2 regions of the Nocardia sp. NPDC059240 genome follow, and region 1 is predicted to be linked to the other one. Evidence: predicted binding sites of a transcription regulator. Region 1 holds the regulator's gene; the other holds the start of a gene.

The links. Region 1 encodes HspR, which represses chaperone genes until heat shock. Its sites were predicted from a motif close to ANNTGAGTNNNNNNNACTCANNT; they were not measured.
Region 2: lon (endopeptidase La) is a predicted target of HspR. The motif match lies at 1,748-1,770, and genes of this name have one in related genera.

The regions. Positions count from the first base shown of each region.
Region 1 covers NZ_JBHZAC010000005.1:141,345-150,248, forward strand. Annotated here, with positions in the region: gene clpB (ATP-dependent chaperone ClpB) at 1-675, opposite strand, end outside; gene ACFXHA_RS19475 (NADP-dependent oxidoreductase) at 911-1,888, shown strand; gene ACFXHA_RS19480 (FAD-binding oxidoreductase) at 2,047-3,207, shown strand; gene ACFXHA_RS19485 (FAD-binding oxidoreductase) at 3,251-4,036, shown strand; gene ACFXHA_RS19490 (globin domain-containing protein) at 4,046-5,215, opposite strand; gene ACFXHA_RS19495 (heat shock protein transcriptional repressor HspR) at 5,724-6,116, opposite strand; gene dnaJ (molecular chaperone DnaJ) at 6,116-7,294, opposite strand; gene grpE (nucleotide exchange factor GrpE) at 7,361-7,993, opposite strand; gene dnaK (molecular chaperone DnaK) at 7,990-8,904, opposite strand, start outside.
Region 2 covers NZ_JBHZAC010000005.1:424,309-433,212, forward strand. Annotated here, with positions in the region: gene lon (endopeptidase La) at 1-1,524, opposite strand, end outside; gene ACFXHA_RS20730 (hypothetical protein) at 1,779-2,243, shown strand; gene ACFXHA_RS20735 (MarR family winged helix-turn-helix transcriptional regulator) at 2,263-2,727, opposite strand; gene ACFXHA_RS20740 (DMT family transporter) at 2,770-3,714, opposite strand; gene ACFXHA_RS20745 (NIPSNAP domain-containing protein) at 3,860-4,183, shown strand; gene ACFXHA_RS20750 (DUF4267 domain-containing protein) at 4,200-4,568, shown strand; gene ACFXHA_RS20755 (AraC family transcriptional regulator ligand-binding domain-containing protein) at 4,569-5,594, opposite strand; gene ACFXHA_RS20760 (DUF5808 domain-containing protein) at 5,639-5,842, opposite strand; gene ACFXHA_RS20765 (alpha/beta fold hydrolase) at 5,947-6,798, shown strand; gene ACFXHA_RS20770 (TetR/AcrR family transcriptional regulator) at 6,800-7,363, shown strand; gene ACFXHA_RS20775 (alpha/beta fold hydrolase) at 7,417-8,277, shown strand; gene ACFXHA_RS20780 (zinc-binding dehydrogenase) at 8,332-8,904, shown strand, end outside.

The DNA.
Region 1 (8,904 bases):
CGCGATGATGCGCTGGGCCAGCCCCTCCACGATGGCGGTCTTGCCGACGCCCGGCTCGCCGATCAGCACCGGGTTGTTCTTGGTGCGGCGGCTCAAAACCTGTACGACACGGCGGATTTCGTGATCGCGCCCGATGACCGGATCCAGTTTGCCCTCGCGGGCGGCGGCGGTCAGGTCGGTGGAGTACTTCTCCAGCGCCTGGTACTGCCCCTCCGGATCGGCGGTGGTGACGCGGGTGTTGCCGCGCACGGCGGTGAACGCCTCGCGCAGCGCGTCGGCGGTCGCGCCGTACTTCAGCAGCAGCTGCGAGACATCCGAATCACCCTGGGCCAGGCCGACCATCAGGTGTTCGGTGGAGACGTACTCGTCGCCCATCTCGGTGGCCAGCTTCTGCGCGGCGGTGACCGCGGCCAGGGATTCGCGTCCGAGGTTGGGGCTGGTGGTCGCGCCGCTGGCGCGGGGCAGCCGGTCGACGATGTCCTGGGCCTCGCGTCGCACCGTCGCCGGGTCGACTGCGACGGCCTTGAGCAAGGGGGCGGCGATGCCGTCGGTCTGATCCAGCAACGCCACCAGCAAGTGCGCCGGACGGATCTCCGGGTTTCCGGCGGCGGAGGCCGCTTGGAGTGCGGCGGTCAGCGCCGCCTGGGTCTTGGTGGTGGGATTGAACGAGTCCACTGTCACCTTCCTACTAGTCGTTGCTGACTACAACGCGGTAGAAGTTGAGTCTGTTCCGCTCAAGTCTGACCAGTTTTCGACGCCAGGTAAAGAGTCCGAGGCCGTTTCCTACGCTACGCGTACGATGGGCGCATTCGTTGACGCATCACACCTGCTCATCGCCAGCCAACTCTCGGAACTCTCAGGGGCTTCCCCTGAAACCCCTTTCAGAGATGGCGCCACGTGAAGGAGTTCTATGCGCGCGATCGTCGTCCGTGAATTCGGTGGCAAGCCGGAGCTCGCCGACATGCCCGTCCCCGAGGTCGGACCGGGTCAGATCCAGATCCAGATCGAAGCGGCGGGAGTGAACCCCTTCGACAAACGGATCATCGACGGCTTCCTGGACGGCAAACTGCCCCACGACTTTCCGCTGATTCCCGGCACCGACGGCGCGGGCACCATCACCGCGGTCGGTTCGGGGGTGAACGATTTCGAGATCGGTGAACGCGTGGTCGGGAAGTTCCTGATCCCGCCGGTCGGGCACGGCACCTTCGCCGAATACATCGTGGTCCCGCGCGACAGCGCCATCGCCAAACTCCCGGACGAGGTCACCGCGATCCGGGCGGCTGCGCTGCCGACCGCCGGCATCACCGCGTTGGACCTCATGCACGCGGCCGGGGTCCGCGGCGGGCAGAAGATGCTGATCGTCGGCGCGTCCGGCGGGGTCGGGTCGTACCTGGTGCAGTTGGGTGCGCTGGCCGGGGCGCATGTCATCGCCACCGCCCGCCCCGACGACACCGATCGGATGATCCGGCTGGGCGCGACCGAGGTGGTGAACTACGGCCGGATCGCCGTCACCGACTCGCCCACGCACGCCGAGAGTTCGGAGCTGTCGATCGCGGATTCGGTGCGGATCACCGATCCGGGCGGCATCGACGTGGTCTTCGATCTGGTCTCCCCGCCGACGGTTTTCGCCGACAACGCGAGCCTGGTGAAGGCGGGCGGCGCGGCCTATTCGACCATCTGGTCCGCCGACGAGGACGATCTGAAAGCGCGCGGCCTTCAAGGCGGCAACCTCGAATCCCACGGCGGCGCCACCGAATTGCGCGAACTGCTGCGCCTGGTCGGCAACGGCGACCTGATGGTCCCGATCCGCAATATGCCCCCGCTCGCGGAGGCCGCCGACGTCATCGGCGCGCCCGGCGCACGAGGCAAGACGGTGCTCGTCATCTGAGCCGCCGCGGGCCCGTCACTTGAACCTCGAGTTACACAAAACGACCGGCCCTCCGCTATATCCGTGCGACCACCAACTTTTCAGGGATACTTGACGCGGAGGTCCGCCTGGCAGCAGGCGTTCCGGGGTTTGTTCCGAAGGAAGGGAAGCTCGACGTCGTGGATGCGCGTTCTGCAGCGCTGGTCCGCGCAAACTTTCGGACAGTCGTCGAGGCCCCGAACGGGCCCGAACGGCTGATCAGCGCGTTCTACGGTCATCTTTTCGCGGAGATCCCCGCCTTGCGGGAACTTTTCCCCTCCGCCATGGACATGCAGCCCAAACGGTTGGCCACGGCCATCCAGTTCGTGCTCGACAACCTGGAGGACTGGGATCGTGCCCAGCGCTTCCTGGAGCAACTCGCGCGCGACCACCGCAAGTACGGGGTGGAGGCGGCGCACTACGACATCGCCGGGCGCGCCCTGCTCTCGGCCTTCCGCAGCTACAACGGGTCGGCGAATTGGTCGCGGCCGCTGGAGGCGGGCTGGCGCGACATCACCATCCTGATCTCGGCGTCCATGGCCATCGGCGCGAATTCCGATAAGTCGCAACCGTATTGGGAGGCGACGGTGGTCGGGCACCGGCGGGTGGTGGACGATCTGGCCATCGTCCGGCTGCAGACCGACACCCCGATCCCGTATCAGGCCGGGCAGTACGTGCCGATCGCGATTCCGCAGCGGCCCAAGATGTGGCGCTACCTGTCCCCGGCGATCCCCACGAACCCCTACGGCGAGATCGAATTCCATGTGCGCAAGGTGCGCACCGGCTGGGTGAGCCCGGCCATTGTGAACGAGACGCAGGTCGGCGACCGCTGGATGATCGCGGCCCCGCTGGGCGGGCTGCATGTGGATCTGAGCCGCCGCAAGGATGTCCTGATGATCGGCTCCGGCACCGGCATCGCGCCGTTGCGGGCGCAGTTGATCGAGATGGGCCGCCGCGGCATCAATCCGCGCGTGCACCTGTTCATGGGCGGCCGCTACCCGTGTGATCTCTATGATGTGGAGAACATGTGGCAGCTCTCGCAATCCAATCCGTGGCTCACCGTGATCCCGGTCTGCGAGAACGAGACCAACCCGTGGTGGCACCCGTACCCGCCCGCCGAGACCCCGTTCGGCATGCACCGCCGCCTGATCGGCAATCTGGGCGCGGTGGTGGCCAGCTTCGGGACCTGGGCGGACCGCCAGATCCAGATCGCGGGATCGGCCCGCATGATCGCGGACACCAGGCGCGCGCTCTACGCGGTGGGCACCCCGGATTCGGCCATCAGTTCGGACCCGGTGTAACCGGTACCGGTGCGGTACAAGGCTTTTCGATGAGGAGTAGGCGTTGACGATCGGCCCGGATGAGACCGGCCCGCTGTCGCTGGGCGAGCAGACCGAGTGGACCGCGACGGTGGTCGGTGCGCACCGGCTGCGTGAGGACACCACGGTCGTGCGGTTGATCGGGGAGTTCGTGCCGTTCGCGGCCGGGCAGTCGGTGGAGGTGCGCACGCCGCAGCATCCGAACATGGTGCGCCGCATGTATTCCGCGCTGCCGCCGTCACTGGACGGCAAGCTGGAATTCCATGTGCGGACGGTGCCGGGCGGCTGGTGCAGCGGGTCCATCGTGGCCGACTCGCATCCGGGCGACGAATGGCGGATCGGCGCGCCCGCGGGCTGGCTGGCCGTGGAACCGGAGACCACCGATGTGGTGATGATCGCCGACGGGGTCGGGTTGGCCCCGCTGCGTGCGCTGCTGCTGGATGTCTCGCGCCGCGCCGAACCGCCGCGCACCCACCTGTTCGTGGGCGGGCGCTATCCGCGCGACCTGTACGCCGCCGACATGCTCTACCTGCTGGCCGGTGAAATGCCTTGGCTCACGGTCATTCCCGTGGTGCAGGACGAGGAGGACCCGGGCCTGGTCGATCCGTGGTACGAGCAGTGCCGGGTGGATGTCGGCTTCCGTCCGGAGGAGATGATGCCGGGCAGCATCGCCGACATCCCCGAACGCTTCGGGCCGCTCGACCACCACCAGATCCTGGTGTGCGGCGGCGCGGCGATGGTCCGCAACACCATCGACCAACTGGTCGCGATCGGCGCGCCCGCGGAATCCATTCGCTACGAAGGCTTTTAGAGCCGCCTCCTAGAACAGCGGGTCGTGGCGGATGTTGTCGGTGGAAGTACCCGCGGCCATCAACCGGAACTTGGTGGTCTGCACCATGGACGGTGCGCCGACGATCTGCACGTCGCGGTCCTCCCACGCCCCGTGGCTCGCCACGATCTTGCCGATCTGGCCGACCTGCCGCGGCTCCAGTCCCGGGAACTCCCGGGACTCGTCGGAATTGTCGAAGTGCCACCACGGGTTCTCGGTGGACTCGGTCACAGGATGCACGGTGAGCCACTTGTTGGCGCAGGCCAATTGGCTGAGCACCTCGAGATCGTAGAGGTCGCACGGGTAGTGCCCGCCGACGAACAGATCCACCTTCGGGTTGGAGCGGCGCGCGGTCATGGCCATCAATTGCGCACGCAGCGGCGCGATACCGGTGCCGCAGCCGATCATGAGCATCTTGCGGCGGGTATTGCGGGGCACGCCGAGACCGCCCAGCGGTGACCCGATCAGCCACTGCTCGCCGACCCGGGTGTGCCCGACCATGGCCGGGCTGACCCAGCCGCCGGTGACGCCGCGAATGTGGAACTCCAGCTCGCCGTTGGCATTCGCGGGAATCGCGGGCGACAGATAGCGCCACATGCGCGGGCGGGACGGGATCTGCACGCTCATGTACTGCCCGGCCGCGTACTGCATGGGCTGATCCAGCTTGAGCCGCACGACGGCCAGATTGCGCAGCACTTCCCGGTGTTCGATGACCGTGCCGGTCCAGACCGGCGGGGTGGTCTCCTGGTCGGCGGCGGTGATCATGGTGTTGGCGATGACACCGATGCCCTCGTCCCAGGCGCGGCCGATCTCGTCGGTCCACAGCTCGGTGCCGGCGTACGCCTCGAGCGCGCTCTTGAGTGACTTCCCCACGGCCGCATAGTGATCGGGCACCACACCGTACTTGCGGTGATCGCGGCCGAGTTGGGCCAGGAAGGGCAGCAGCCGCTCGGGTTCCTCGAGCCGGTCGACCACGTAGGCGATGGCCTTCACCAGCCGGTCGCGCTGGGCGTCCAGGGCGGCGGGGAAGAAATCGCGAACCTGCGGGTACTCCGTGAAGAGGATGGCGTAGAACGATCGCGCGAGCTTTTCGGGGCCACCGTCCTCCGCAGCTACCGCCTTGAACGTTGTTCTTATCAATGCGACGGTGCGCGAATCCATTTGTGTCACAACCCCATTTCGCAATCGAACGCAGGCGTGACCGGCGAGTGAAGTGCTGCGGGACACTCGACAGCAGCCGTTGCTCAGCAAGTGTAGGCGAGGTTAGCCAGCAACGGAACGGGACGTTTCAATAACACGCCCTTTTATCCTCAAAAACGTGAACGTTGCGGGGTTTAAGAGGCCAAAACAGACTGTTCAACTGGAAAACGCCGAATGACACGGGTTTTCGGACGTCGATCCTGTCAGATCCGTTTTGCAAGACTCAGGAAAACAGCGATCCCACCGCAACCGTGCATGCATCGAATTCCCCTGCAGCATACGGACAAAACTCGTTAATGGTAGGAATAAATAACCTACCGGTCTGTTTTTAATTAACCAGCATAAAGAACTTCGCTAATCCCACAGTCCCCAAGGGCAACTCAGCACATTGCCCGCAACAATCGCATCATGGCGAACGGCAGAAGGCGGTGCCCCGATGGGGCACCGCCTTCGTTATGCGCTTGTCCTGCTACGACTTACGCCGATTCCGGGGCTGCCAGACCACGAGCGCCGTGCTGGGCTGAGGGGTCAGATGCGCGGGCCGGTACCCGGCCCGCAGCCTTTCCACCTCGGCGGTCAACTCGCTCACCCGATGCTGCAATGCCTCGACCTCGTTGGTGAGTTCGATGATCCGTTTGATGCCGGCCAGGTTCACGCCCTCGTCCTGGGACAGGCGCTGCACCTCGCGGAGCAGCTCCACATCCCGATCGGAGTACCGTCGTCCACCGCCGGAAGTGCGTTGCGGCGAAACGAGACCCAGTCGGTCATAGGTGCGCAGCGTCTGGGCGTGCATGCCCGCCAGCTGCGCGGCCACCGAGATCAGAAAGTACTGAGCCTCGGTTTTCTTCGGATCGGAACTCATTACGCACCTGCCCATCCCGCACGTGGATCGAACCCGCTGGTCTTCTCCGCCTCCGCGTAGCGTCGCAGCGCCTCGGAAGCATTGTCATCCAGCTTCTGCGGGATCGCGACCTTCACGGTGACCAGCAGGTCACCGGCGCCGCCGTCGCGCTTGGGCACACCGCGCCCGCGCACCCGCAGGGTCCGGCCGTCGGCGGTGCCCGGCGGCACCTTGACGCCCACGCGGCCGTCCAGGGTGGGCACGGAAACCGTGGTACCCAAGACCAATTCGGCATAGGACACCGGCAGCACCAGGGTCAGGTCGTCGGCATTGCGGCCGAACACCTTGTCCTGGCTGACGTGCACGGTGACGAACAGGTCGCCCGGCGGCGCGCCGCGCAGACCCGCCTCGCCCTGACCGGCCAGCCGGATCCGCTGCCCGTCGCGCACGCCCGGGGGAATGCGCACGGTGATGGTGCGGGTCCGATTCTGGATGCCGCTGCCACGGCAGTCGACACACGGATCGTCGATGATCGACCCGGTGCCCCGGCAGTCCTCACACGGCTCGCTGAAGCCGAACGCGCCCTGATTGCGGCTGACCACACCGGAGCCGTTGCAGTGCGGGCACACTCGCGGGCTGGTGCCCGGCTTGGCGCCGCTGCCGTGGCAGGTGGTGCAGGCGGCCGGGCTGGTCATGCGCAGCGGAACGGTCACGCCCTGGGCGGCCTCGCGGAAGCCCAGGGTGGTCTCGGTCTCGACATCCGAACCGCGCCGCGGACGCGACGAGGTGCGGGTGCCGCCCCGATTGAACAGACCGCCCAGCAGATCCCCGAGACCACCGTCGGCAGCCCCGGCATTAGCGCCGGGACCGAAGATGTCACCCAGGTTGAACTCGCCGCCGGAGAACCCGCCCGGCTGACCGTAACCGGCCCCGGGCGTGAACCCGCCGCGGCCGAAACCGCCGCCGGCGAACAGCTTTCGTGCTTCGTCGTACTCCTTGCGCTTCTCCGGATCCGACAGCACGGCATTCGCCTCGCTGACGGCCTTGAACCGATCCTCGGCCGTGCTGTCCCCGGGGTTCTTGTCCGGGTGCAGGTCACGGGCCAGCCTGCGATAGGCCTTCTTGATCTCGTCCTGGGTGGCGCTGGAGGAAACACCCAGATCCTTGTAGAAGTCCTTCTCGAGCCACTCTCGATTCACCGGGCATCTCCTCCTTTCTCTGTCGATGACATTGCTGTCGATGACGCCGAAGGCGTCGGTAGGTGATTACTCAGTGCCAGCGGCATCGGTGCCAGCGTTCTGCGTATCCGGCTGCGCCGCAGCCAGATCCGCGACACCGTCGGTGACGCCGACCAGCGCGTGCCGCAGCACGCGATCGCCGAAGCGGTAACCCTTGCGCATCACCAGGGCGAGCACGGGGTCGACCCCGCTGCCCTCGTGCTGCACGGCCTCGTGCAGGGTCGGGTCGAAAGGCTCGCCCTCCAGCCCGAATTCCTCGAGGCCCTGCTTCTGCAGGGCGGTGACCAGCTTGTCCGCGACCGACTTGAGCGGCCCGTTGTCGAGGTCACCGTGCGCGCGGGCGCGATCCAGATCGTCGAGCACCGGCAGCAGTTCGCTCACGACCGTCGCCTTGGCATTGTCGATGGTGGCCTTGCGGTCACGCTCGACACGGCGGCGGTAGTTGGCGTACTCCGCCGTCAGACGCTGCAGATCGGCGGTGCGCTCGGCCAATTCGGCCGTGATCGCGTCGGCGAGGACGTCCGCGCCGGCTTCGGGAGAACCCTCGGCCCCGAGGGCCGCGGCGGAATCCGCCGCGGCCTCGAAGACCTCACCCGTCGCTGCGAAGCGTCCCTCGAACTCTGCCGGATCGATGGTTGGTTCCGGGTTCTGGTTCGTCACTTCTTCTCAGGCTCCTCGACGACCTCGGCGTCCACGACGGTGTCGTCGGACTGCGGCGCGTCACCGTTGCCCTGGGCGGCCTGATCGGCGGCCGAGGCCTCGTAGATGGCCTGACCCAGCGCCTGGGACTCGGTGGCGAGCTTCTCCACCGCGGTCTTGATGACCCCGATGTCGGTGCCCTTCAACGCTTCCTGCGCCTCGGCGATGGCCGCCTCGACCTTGGTCTTGACGTCGGCCGGGACCTTGTCCTCGTTGTCCTTGATGAACTTCTCGGTCTGGTGCACCAGCGACTCGGCCTGGTTGCGGGTCTCCGCCTCCTCGCGACGCTGCTTGTCTTCGGCAGCGTGCGCCTCGGCGTCCTTCACCATGCGGTCGATCTCCTCCTTGGACAGGCCGGAGCCGTCCTGGATCTTGATCGTGTTCTCCTTGCCGGTGCCCTTGTCCTTGGCCGTCACGTGGACGATGCCGTTGGCGTCGATGTCGAAGGTGACCTCGATCTGCGGCACGCCGCGCGGGGCCGGCGGGATGCCGGTCAGCTCGAACGATCCGAGCAGCTTGTTGTGCGAGGCGATCTCGCGCTCGCCCTGGAAGACCTGGATCTGCACGGACGGCTGGTTGTCGTCGGCCGTGGTGAAGGTCTCCGAGCGCTTGGTCGGGATCGTGGTGTTGCGCTCGATGAGCTTGGTCATCACGCCGCCCTTGGTCTCGATACCCAGCGACAGCGGGGTGACATCGAGCAGCAGGACGTCCTTGACCTCACCCTTGAGCACACCGGCCTGCAGAGCGGCGCCGACGGCGACGACCTCGTCCGGGTTCACGCCCTTGTTGGGCTCCTGGCCGCCGGTCAGTTCCTTGACCAGGTCGGACACGGCGGGCATACGGGTCGAACCACCAACGAGCACAACGTGATC
Region 2 (8,904 bases), 280 kb from region 1:
GTTCGCGGCGACTTCGCGCAGCGCCTCGTCCGTGATCGAGACCTCCTCGGCGGTAAGAGCATTGCGCTCCAGTTGCCGCGGGATCAGGAAGTCGCGGGCGATGGCCACCTTGTCGGCCTCGGTGTAGCCGTCCACGCTGATCAGTTCCATGCGGTCCAGCAGCGGGCCGGGGATGGTGTCGAGCACGTTCGCGGTCGCGATGAACAGCACGTCCGACAGGTCCAGATCCAGGTCGAGGTAGTGGTCGCGGAACGTGTGGTTCTGCGCCGGGTCCAGCACCTCCAGCAGGGCCGCCGCGGGATCGCCGCGGAAGTCGCTGCCGACCTTGTCGATCTCGTCCAGCAGGACAACGGGATTCATCGATCCCGCCTCCTTCATGGCGCGCACGATGCGGCCGGGCAGCGCGCCCACGTAGGTGCGCCGGTGACCGCGGATCTCGGCCTCGTCGCGCACGCCGCCCAGGGCGACGCGAACGAACTTGCGGCCCAGGGCCCGTGCCACCGATTCACCCAGCGAGGTCTTACCCACACCAGGCGGACCGACCAGCACCAGCACCGCGCCGGAACCGCGTCCGCCGACGACCTCCAGGCCGCGGGCGGCCCGGCGGGAACGCACGGCCAGGTACTCGACCATGCGGTCCTTGACCTCGTCCAGGCCGTGGTGATCCGCGTCCAGCTGGGCGCGGGCGGCCGAAACATCGGTGGAGTCAGTGGTTTTCACCGTCCACGGCAGTTCCAGGACGGTGTCCAGCCAGGTGCGGATCCAGCCCGTCTCCGGGCTCTGATCGCTGGAACGCTCCAGGCGACCGACCTCGCGCAGGGCGGCTTCCTTGATGTCCGAAGGCAGGTCGGCGTTCTCGACGCGGGTGCGGTAGTCCTCCGCGCCGTCCGGCTCGTCCTCGCCCAGCTCCTTGCGAATCGCGTTGAGCTGCTGGCGCAGCAGGAACTCGCGCTGGGTCTTCTCCAGGCCCTCGCGCACGTCCTCGCTGATCTTCTCGCTGACCTCGGTCTCGGCGATGTGCTGGGTGGTCCACTCGATCAGCTTGGTCAGTCGCGCGAAAGGATCCGGGGTGTCCAGGATTTCGCGCTTCTGCTCATTGCTGAGGTAGGAGGCCCAGCCGGCCGCGTCGGCCAGCGTGGACGGATCGTTCATCTGATTGACCGCGTCGATGACCTGCCACGCCTCACGGCGCTGCAGGACCGACACGACCAGCTTCTTGTATTCGGCCGCAAGCTCTTTGGTGCGTCCGTCGGCCGCCGGGATCTCGACCGGTTCGGCCTCGACCCACAGCGCCGCGCCCGGCCCGGTCACGCCGTGGCCGATCTTGGCCCGGCTCTCCGCCTTCAACACCGCCGCGGGCGCGCCGCCGCGCATCCGGCCGACCTGTTCGATGGTGGCCACGACGCCGTAACTGGCGTACCCCTCATCGAGGCGAGGCGCGACCAGCACCTGGTTGACCTTGCCCGCGCGGGCGGCATCGATGGCGGCCTGCGACGACTCGTCCAGCTCGATCGGCACGACCATGCCGGGGAGCACGATCGGATCGGTCAGGAACAGGACCGGCAGGTTCGTTGGTGTAGTCACGTCTTCGACCCCTTCCAAGGTTGAGCGTTACCTTGTCAACCTCGGGGGTATACCGATTGTTCCAGCCCGCTGTTCGCCGGGGGTGAACACTGCGAATGTCTGAAATCCGCTGGTCAGGAATATAGCTTCCATGGACATAGTTTCCAAGTAAAGTAAAAACCGACGCAGATTCCGTCGCACTCAGGAGTTCCGCCATGACAACCGCACCCACACTCACCGGACAGGACATCGCCGAGGCCGAAGGGGCGGTCACCGCCCTGCTCGAGGCGACGCTCGTCGCGAGCGGCTTCACCATCACCGCCAATGAATACGCCGTGCTGCGCGCGGTGGCAGTCCGCGGGCCGTACCCCACACCGGCCGAGCTGCACGAATATCTGGCCGGGCAGCGCCAACTCGGCATCGACGCGGCCGGCGCGGCGACGCTGCTGGCCGGAATGCGGGACAAGGGATTTCTCAGTGGAAGCGGTCTCGACGAGGCGGGTCCGGTTCAGCTGACACCCGAGGGTCGCGCGGAACTCGGGCGGCTGATGCAGACGGTCGGGCCCCTCACCAGGCCGATCTTCGGCGGGTCGGACCCGGAGGAACTCGCCACCGCGCACCGAGTGCTGAGCTCGGTCATCGAACGGGCGAACAAGCTCCGGATGGGGCAGGAATTGTGAGAGTGCGCTAGCCGCAGGGTTATTCGTCACCCTCGGGCGCATCGAGGAGCGCGCGCAGCATGGCTGTCAGCTCCGCGGTGCGCCCGCCGTCATTGCCGCCCAGCGGCGCGGTCAAGCGGTCGCGCAGGTCGCGCACGAGCGGGATCGTCCGCGCCGCGGTATCGACTCCCCGCTCGGTCAGCGCGAGTTCGACCGCTCGCGGATCGGCGGCACTGGTGGTGCGGGTGAGCAGCCCCAGCCCCTCGAGCGCCCGCACCAGCTTCGAGATATAGACGGCGTCCAGGCCGGTGACATCGGCCAGTTGCCGCTGGCTCGGCCGGGAACCGTCGAGGGTGAGGCCGTAAAGCGGTGCGAGCACCGAATATTGGGCCTGGGTCAGTCCGTGCGGTGCGAGGACGCGATCCATGGTGGCACGCCACCGCGTGGACAACCGCCACACCAGATAACCGGCGTTGGCCCGCACATCACTCTCGGCATCGGACACGCGCGAAACTGTACATGGCAACTATTTTCCGGGGCGCGATGCTCAGAGGCGGATCTGCTCGAGCGGGGTCTGCGCGGTGGGGTCCTGGGAACCTTCGAGTTCCGGGTCGGCGGTGGGTGCGGGCTCGGCGGTGTGCGGCTTCAGGGCGGCGAGGATCATGCCGATCACGCCGACGCCGAGGCCGGCGATGGTCAGGGCGTGCAGGGGTTGGCCGATGAACAGCCAGGCGAGGATTGCGGTGGTGGCGGGGGTTGCGAAGAAGAGTTTGCCGACCCGGGTGGCGTCCCAGCGGCGCAGCATGGCGTTGAACAGCAGGAATACGCCGATGGAGTTGATGACGATCATCCAGGACAGTGAGATCGCGAAGCGGCCGGGGTCGTTGATGTGGATATTGCCGCTGAGCAACACCAGTAGTCCGGCGAAGGGTGCGCTGATCAGCTGGTGGACAGCGGTGGCGGCCCGGCTGTCCACGGTGGGGCTGAACCTCTTCTGGTAGACGGTGCCGAGGCTGAGGCCGAGCAGGCCGATGACGCAGAGCAGCAGGCCGAGCCACGAGAAGTGCGACTGGCCGCCGACGGCCAGCGCGATGCCGATCCCGCCGATGCCGAATCCGACCCACTGGCGGGCGCTGATGTGCTCGCCGAGGACCCGCGAAAACAGTGCGATGACAACCGGATTCAAGCCCTGCACCAGCGAGATCACCGCGGCCGAGACGTGTTCGCCCATGGCGGAGTAGAAGGCCGCGAACTGCACGATCTGCATGAGCAGCCCGGCGACCATGACATGCCGCAGCTCCCGTCCCCGCGGCCAGACCGCATGCACCGCAAGGCCGTACAGCAGCAGCAGTGGCCCCGCGATCGCGTACCGCCCGAGCAACACCACCATCGGCGGCGCCGCACCCACCCCGATGATCCCCGCGATGAACGCGCTACTCCACATCAGAACAAAGGCTGGCTGCGCGATCCCATCGGCGATCCGGCTTCTCATCAACCGAACGTATGCGTGCCGACTCGGCAGCCAGGGGGGCAGAACACGCCGCGATCCGGACTCGAGCCGCCGATGGCGGCAATTGCACTGTGCTCGTCGTGAATCGGCCGCTGGCAACGCGATCCCGACTCCTACCGTCGGATTGATGTCACGCAGTTATGAACTCAGGGTCTACACCCTCGCCACCGCCGAGGCGCTCGACACGTATCGACGCATCCACTACCCCCGCCACCTGGTCAGTTTCCTCGCGTACGGCATCGGCGCACACGGGATCTGGACCAATACCGACGACGGCTATCGGCTCTACGCACTGTTGTCCTTCGCCGCCGGCGTCGACCCGGCCGAAGTCGCCGAACGCTACCTGCGGAGCCCCGAATTGCGCAGCGATATGGCGGGTTTCGACGTATCCGCCATTCTCGCCGTCACCTCCACCCGCCTGACGCCCTCACCCGGCTCGGCCCTGCTCTGAAGAAGGACCGCACACCATGCTCAGTTCCATCGGCTACGCCATCACCGGACTCACCGGCGCCCTCCTCCTGTTGATCGGCGCTCGCGCGCTACTGGCGCCGAAGGCCGCCGCCACCTCCTACGGCATCCCGGAGGTCGCCGGACTCGAGCCCTATATGACGATCAAGGGCGGACGGGATCTGGGCCTCGGCGCGATCACCGTGGCGCTGATGATTACCGCCTCCACTCACGCGCTGGGCTGGTTCATGCTGGCGGGCACCGTGATTCCGCTCATCGACGGCATCAATGTGCTCCGCAGCGGCGGGCCCAAGGCGATTGCCTTCGGTGTGCATCACGCCACCGCCGTGGTGATGCTGATCGGCGCCGGTGTGCTGCTGGCGGCGTGATCAGAGCGATCGGCGAAAAGCGCTGGGGGAGCGGCCGGTCCAGCGGCGGAAGGCGCGGGCCATGGTCTGCTGGTCGCGGTAGCCGAGGCGGCGGGCGATCGACTGCACCGACAGCGCTGGATCGTGCAGGAGCGTGACCGCCAATTCGTGCCGCGCGGTTTCGAGTTCGATGCGCCAGGAGGTGCCCTGCTCGTCCAAGCGGCGTTGCAGGGTGCGGCCGCTCAACGCCAGCCGGCGGGCGACCCCTTCGAGGGTGACCGGGCCTTCGGCGGTGACGCAGAACGCTTCGCGCAGCGTGGTGCGGAAGGTGTCCAGCCACGACGACTCGGTGCGCACCTTGTCGATCTGCGCCTGCGCGTAGAAGTGCAGGATCTCGCGCAATTGCGGGTCGTACCGGTGAGATTCACGCGCCGATCCGGCGTTGAGGAAAGTGAGTGCGTCCGAACGCTGCCCGAAGTGGATGTTGTCGGTCCCCAAGGCCCGCACCAGGTATTCGCGATGCGGCGGCGCGGGGTGGGCGAAGTCCACCCGCACCGGCGTCGCCGCCTTCCCGAAGCCTTCCTGCGCCCGCCGCGCGGCCACGGCCAGGGCGAACTCCCGATGCACCTGGTCGACCGGATCGCCGCTCGGAGTGTCGACATAGGTCACCTGCAGCTGGTCGCCGTCCTCGACGACCCGGAACTCGACGGACGGATCACAGATCGCCGCGCTGAATCGGGCCGCGTCGCGGAAGCCGTCCGCCAGCGTCGGGGCGCTGCTAATCAGGTAGTCCCACACGTGCAGTCGCCCGAACTCCGCCGCGGCGGCCGCCCGCACTCCCACTTCCCGGCCACCCGTTCGGACCAGGACCTCCCACAACCGGTAGAGATCCGCGGTCGGGATCCGCGTCCGGTCATAGGGCAGCAGCGATCGATCCAGTCCGCCGATATGCGCCAACTGCGGCCCCGACACCCCGGCGGGTTCCGCCGCGTCCAGCACGACCCGAAGCACCAGGGACGACACGGTATTCGCGAGCGCTGACCTCATATCCCCTTGAACAAGGACTTCATGCCGTTGTTCCCGGGGCTTGCCTATCGGTTCGAGCGGGGGTGGAAGAGGCGATAGAGGTTGAAGCTGTAGCCCCAGCCGAAGCTCTTAGGAGTGAGGAAGCGGGGGTCGTCGGGGTTCCACCAGCGGGCGCGGACACGCTCGCGGGTGGGGCGTCGCCAGTCGTACGGGATACCGGCCCAGGTGCCCTCGGGGGCGGGGGGTTCCTTGTCGTTTTCGCTGGTCATAGGCTCACAGTAGACGAATCTCGGCGTAGGGGTTGACGGCTACAGCTAATGCGATTAGCTTTATGGCTATCGCAGTTAGCTTCACTCGCTAGGGAGAGAACGACATGACCGAGTACGTGGACATCGCAGGTGGCCGGATCGCGTACGACGAGGCCGGAACGGGCCCGCTGGTCGTGCTGTCGCACGGCATGGGCATCGACCGAAATGTCAACAAGCACCTGATGCCGCTGCTGGTGGCCGCCGGCTACCGGGTGATCAACACCGATATGCGCGGCCACGGCGAGTCGAGCCTGGACTGGGCGTCGGAGACCGGCAAGGCCGCCATCAGCCGCACCGACGTCGCCAACGACCTGCTGGCCGTCATCGAGAAGCTGGGTGGCGAGCCCGCCATCCTGATCGGGCACTCGCTCTCGGGCGGCTCGGTCACCATCGCCGCGGCGCTGCGGCCGGACCTGGTGCGGGCGGTCGTGGAGATCAACCCCTTCACCCTGACCCAGAAGGTCGACGTGGCAGCGCTTTTCACCAATTCGCGGCACCGCAGCGGCATGATCCCGCTGATGGCCACCATGATGCTGAAGAGCGTCGGCCAGTGGCTGAAGTACCTGAAGGTGGCCATGCCGTCCAACCCGGCCGACCGCGACGAGTACCTCGCCGAGGTCGCCGCCAAGCTGGCCGAGCCGGGCCGGATGGCCGAGTTCATGAAGACCGGCAAGTCGACCCCCGCGGACGCGGAAGCCCAGGTGCCCAACGTGACCCAGCCCGTGCTCGTCATCATGGGCGGCGCGGACCCGGACTTCCCGAGCCCCGAGGCCGAGGGCAAGCGCATCGTCGACGCCCTGCCCGCCGGACTGGGCAGCCTCGCCATCGTCCCCGGCACCGGCCACTACCCGCAGTTCGAGAAGGCCGACCAGGTGGCAGAGTTGGTGCTGCCCTTCCTGAAGGAAAACCTTGCCTAGGGTGGGCCTGAGCCGAACCGACGTCGTCGCCGCGGGGGCCGCCCTCGCCGACGAGGTCGGTTTCGGCAATCTGGCCCTGGGCACGCTGGCACAGCGGCTGGGGGTGCGAACCCCCTCGCTGTACAAGCACATCGAGAGCCTCGCCGACCTGCAGCACGGCATCGCGGCGCTGGCCATGGCGGAGGTGGACCAGCAGGTTCGCGACGCCATGCACGGCAAATCCGGCAGCGCCGCGCTGGCGGCCTTCGCGAACACCTTCCGCGACTACGTGGTCGAGCATCCGGGCCGCTACAGCGCGACCGTCGGCGCGAAGTTCACCGGACCGGATGATCCACTGCTGCAATCGGGTTCGCGCGTGCTGGACTCGATGGCGGCGGTGCTGCACGGCTACGGGATCGGCGCCGACGAGATGGTGCACGCCCAGCGCACGCTGCGCTGCCTGTTCCACGGCTTCGCCACCCTGCAGGCCGCGGACGGCTTCCAATGGAGCAACGACGCCGAGGACAGCTTCGACTGGATGATCCGCTTCCTGGATCGCGGCCTCACCGAAATCGGCTCGGCCTGAACCGATTTGCGGGACCATGAACCCAACACTGACAACGAGGGTGTTGGGGTGCCATGGAAGAGTACGAGTGCGACGGTGTCCGGATCGCCTACCTACGTCGTGGCGAGAGCGGACCACCGGTGGTCATGCTGCATCACGCGGGCGCGGCGCACGTGGTGTGGATGCCCCAGATCAATGCGCTGGCAGGGCAATACCGGGTCTACGCGCTCGATCTACCCGGCTTCGGCAGCTCGGCGAAGAACCTGACCGACGACCCGGCGGGTGGTTTCACGCTGGCGCGGTACACCGAGCTGATCCACCGTTTCCTGGTCGAGCACGAGCTCACCGATGTCAGCCTGATCGGGAACTGCCTGGGCGGCGCGATCACCCTGAACACCACCCGGCAGCATCCCGAGCTGATCCGTGCGGCGGTCGCCATGAATCCGCTGACCGAATCGACCGTGCTGCACGGCAGACTCGGCCCGGCCGCCCGCCTGGACCGTGCCGCGCCCGAGGCTGTGATCCAGGCCCTCGAGCACTGGCATACGCCGCGCTGGCTGGCCCGGGCCACCGTGCGCTACTGGTTCACCCGCCGCCGCGCCTTCCGGGAAAGCCCGTACACCGGCGCACTGTCGGCCGGCTATCCGGCCAAATCGCTACTGCGCGTCATCCGGGACCTGTCTTCCTTTGCCGCGCTGGATGATTGGCCCGACCGCGACGGGCTACCACCGATCTGCACGATCTGGGGCACCCGCAACCGGGTGCTGTCGGCGGCCGCGGGCCGCGCCCTCAACGACCGCCTGCGACCGGATCGCGCCGAATACATCGACGACGGCGGCCACGTCCCGATGCTCGAGCAGGCCGCACAGGTCACGGCCATCCTCACCGAATTCCTCAGCGCGGCCCGGGTCGACAAGACCGACCACGCGCACTGAACACGCGCCTACGATGGCGGCCGGGGAGGGCCGTTGAACCGGAACGAGGAGCGTATGAGCACCATGCTGGCCGCACGACTACACCTGGGACCGCGCTCGGAGTCGCCGCGCTCGCGGCGGCTGGAGTTGAACGAGGTGCCGATTCCGGAACCCGGACCGGATCATGTGCTGGTCAAGGTGGAGGCGGCGGGCGTGTGCCTGTCGGATGTGCACCTCATCGACGGAACCCTGACGCCGATGTTCCTGCCGGGCGATGTGGTGACGCTCGGGCACGAGGTCGCGGGCACCGTGCACACGCTCGGGCCCGGGGTCACCAGCGCCAAGGTCGGCGATCGAGTCGTGTTGCAGGCGGGCGAGCTTCGCGGCGCGGCCACCTTCACGCGCGGCGTCGACTACGACGGCGGCTGGGCCGAGTACTCGCTGGCGCGGGTGGACACGCTGGTGCCGATCCCGGACGAGCTGCCGTTCGAGCAGGCGTGCTTCATTCCCGACGCGGTGTCCACGCCGTGGGCCGCCATCACCGCCACCGCCGAGGTGAAAGCCGGTGAGGCCGTGGGCGTCTGGGGCGTCGGCGGGCTCGGTGCGCACGGGGTGCAATTGCTGCGCCTGGTCGGGGCCGCCCCGATC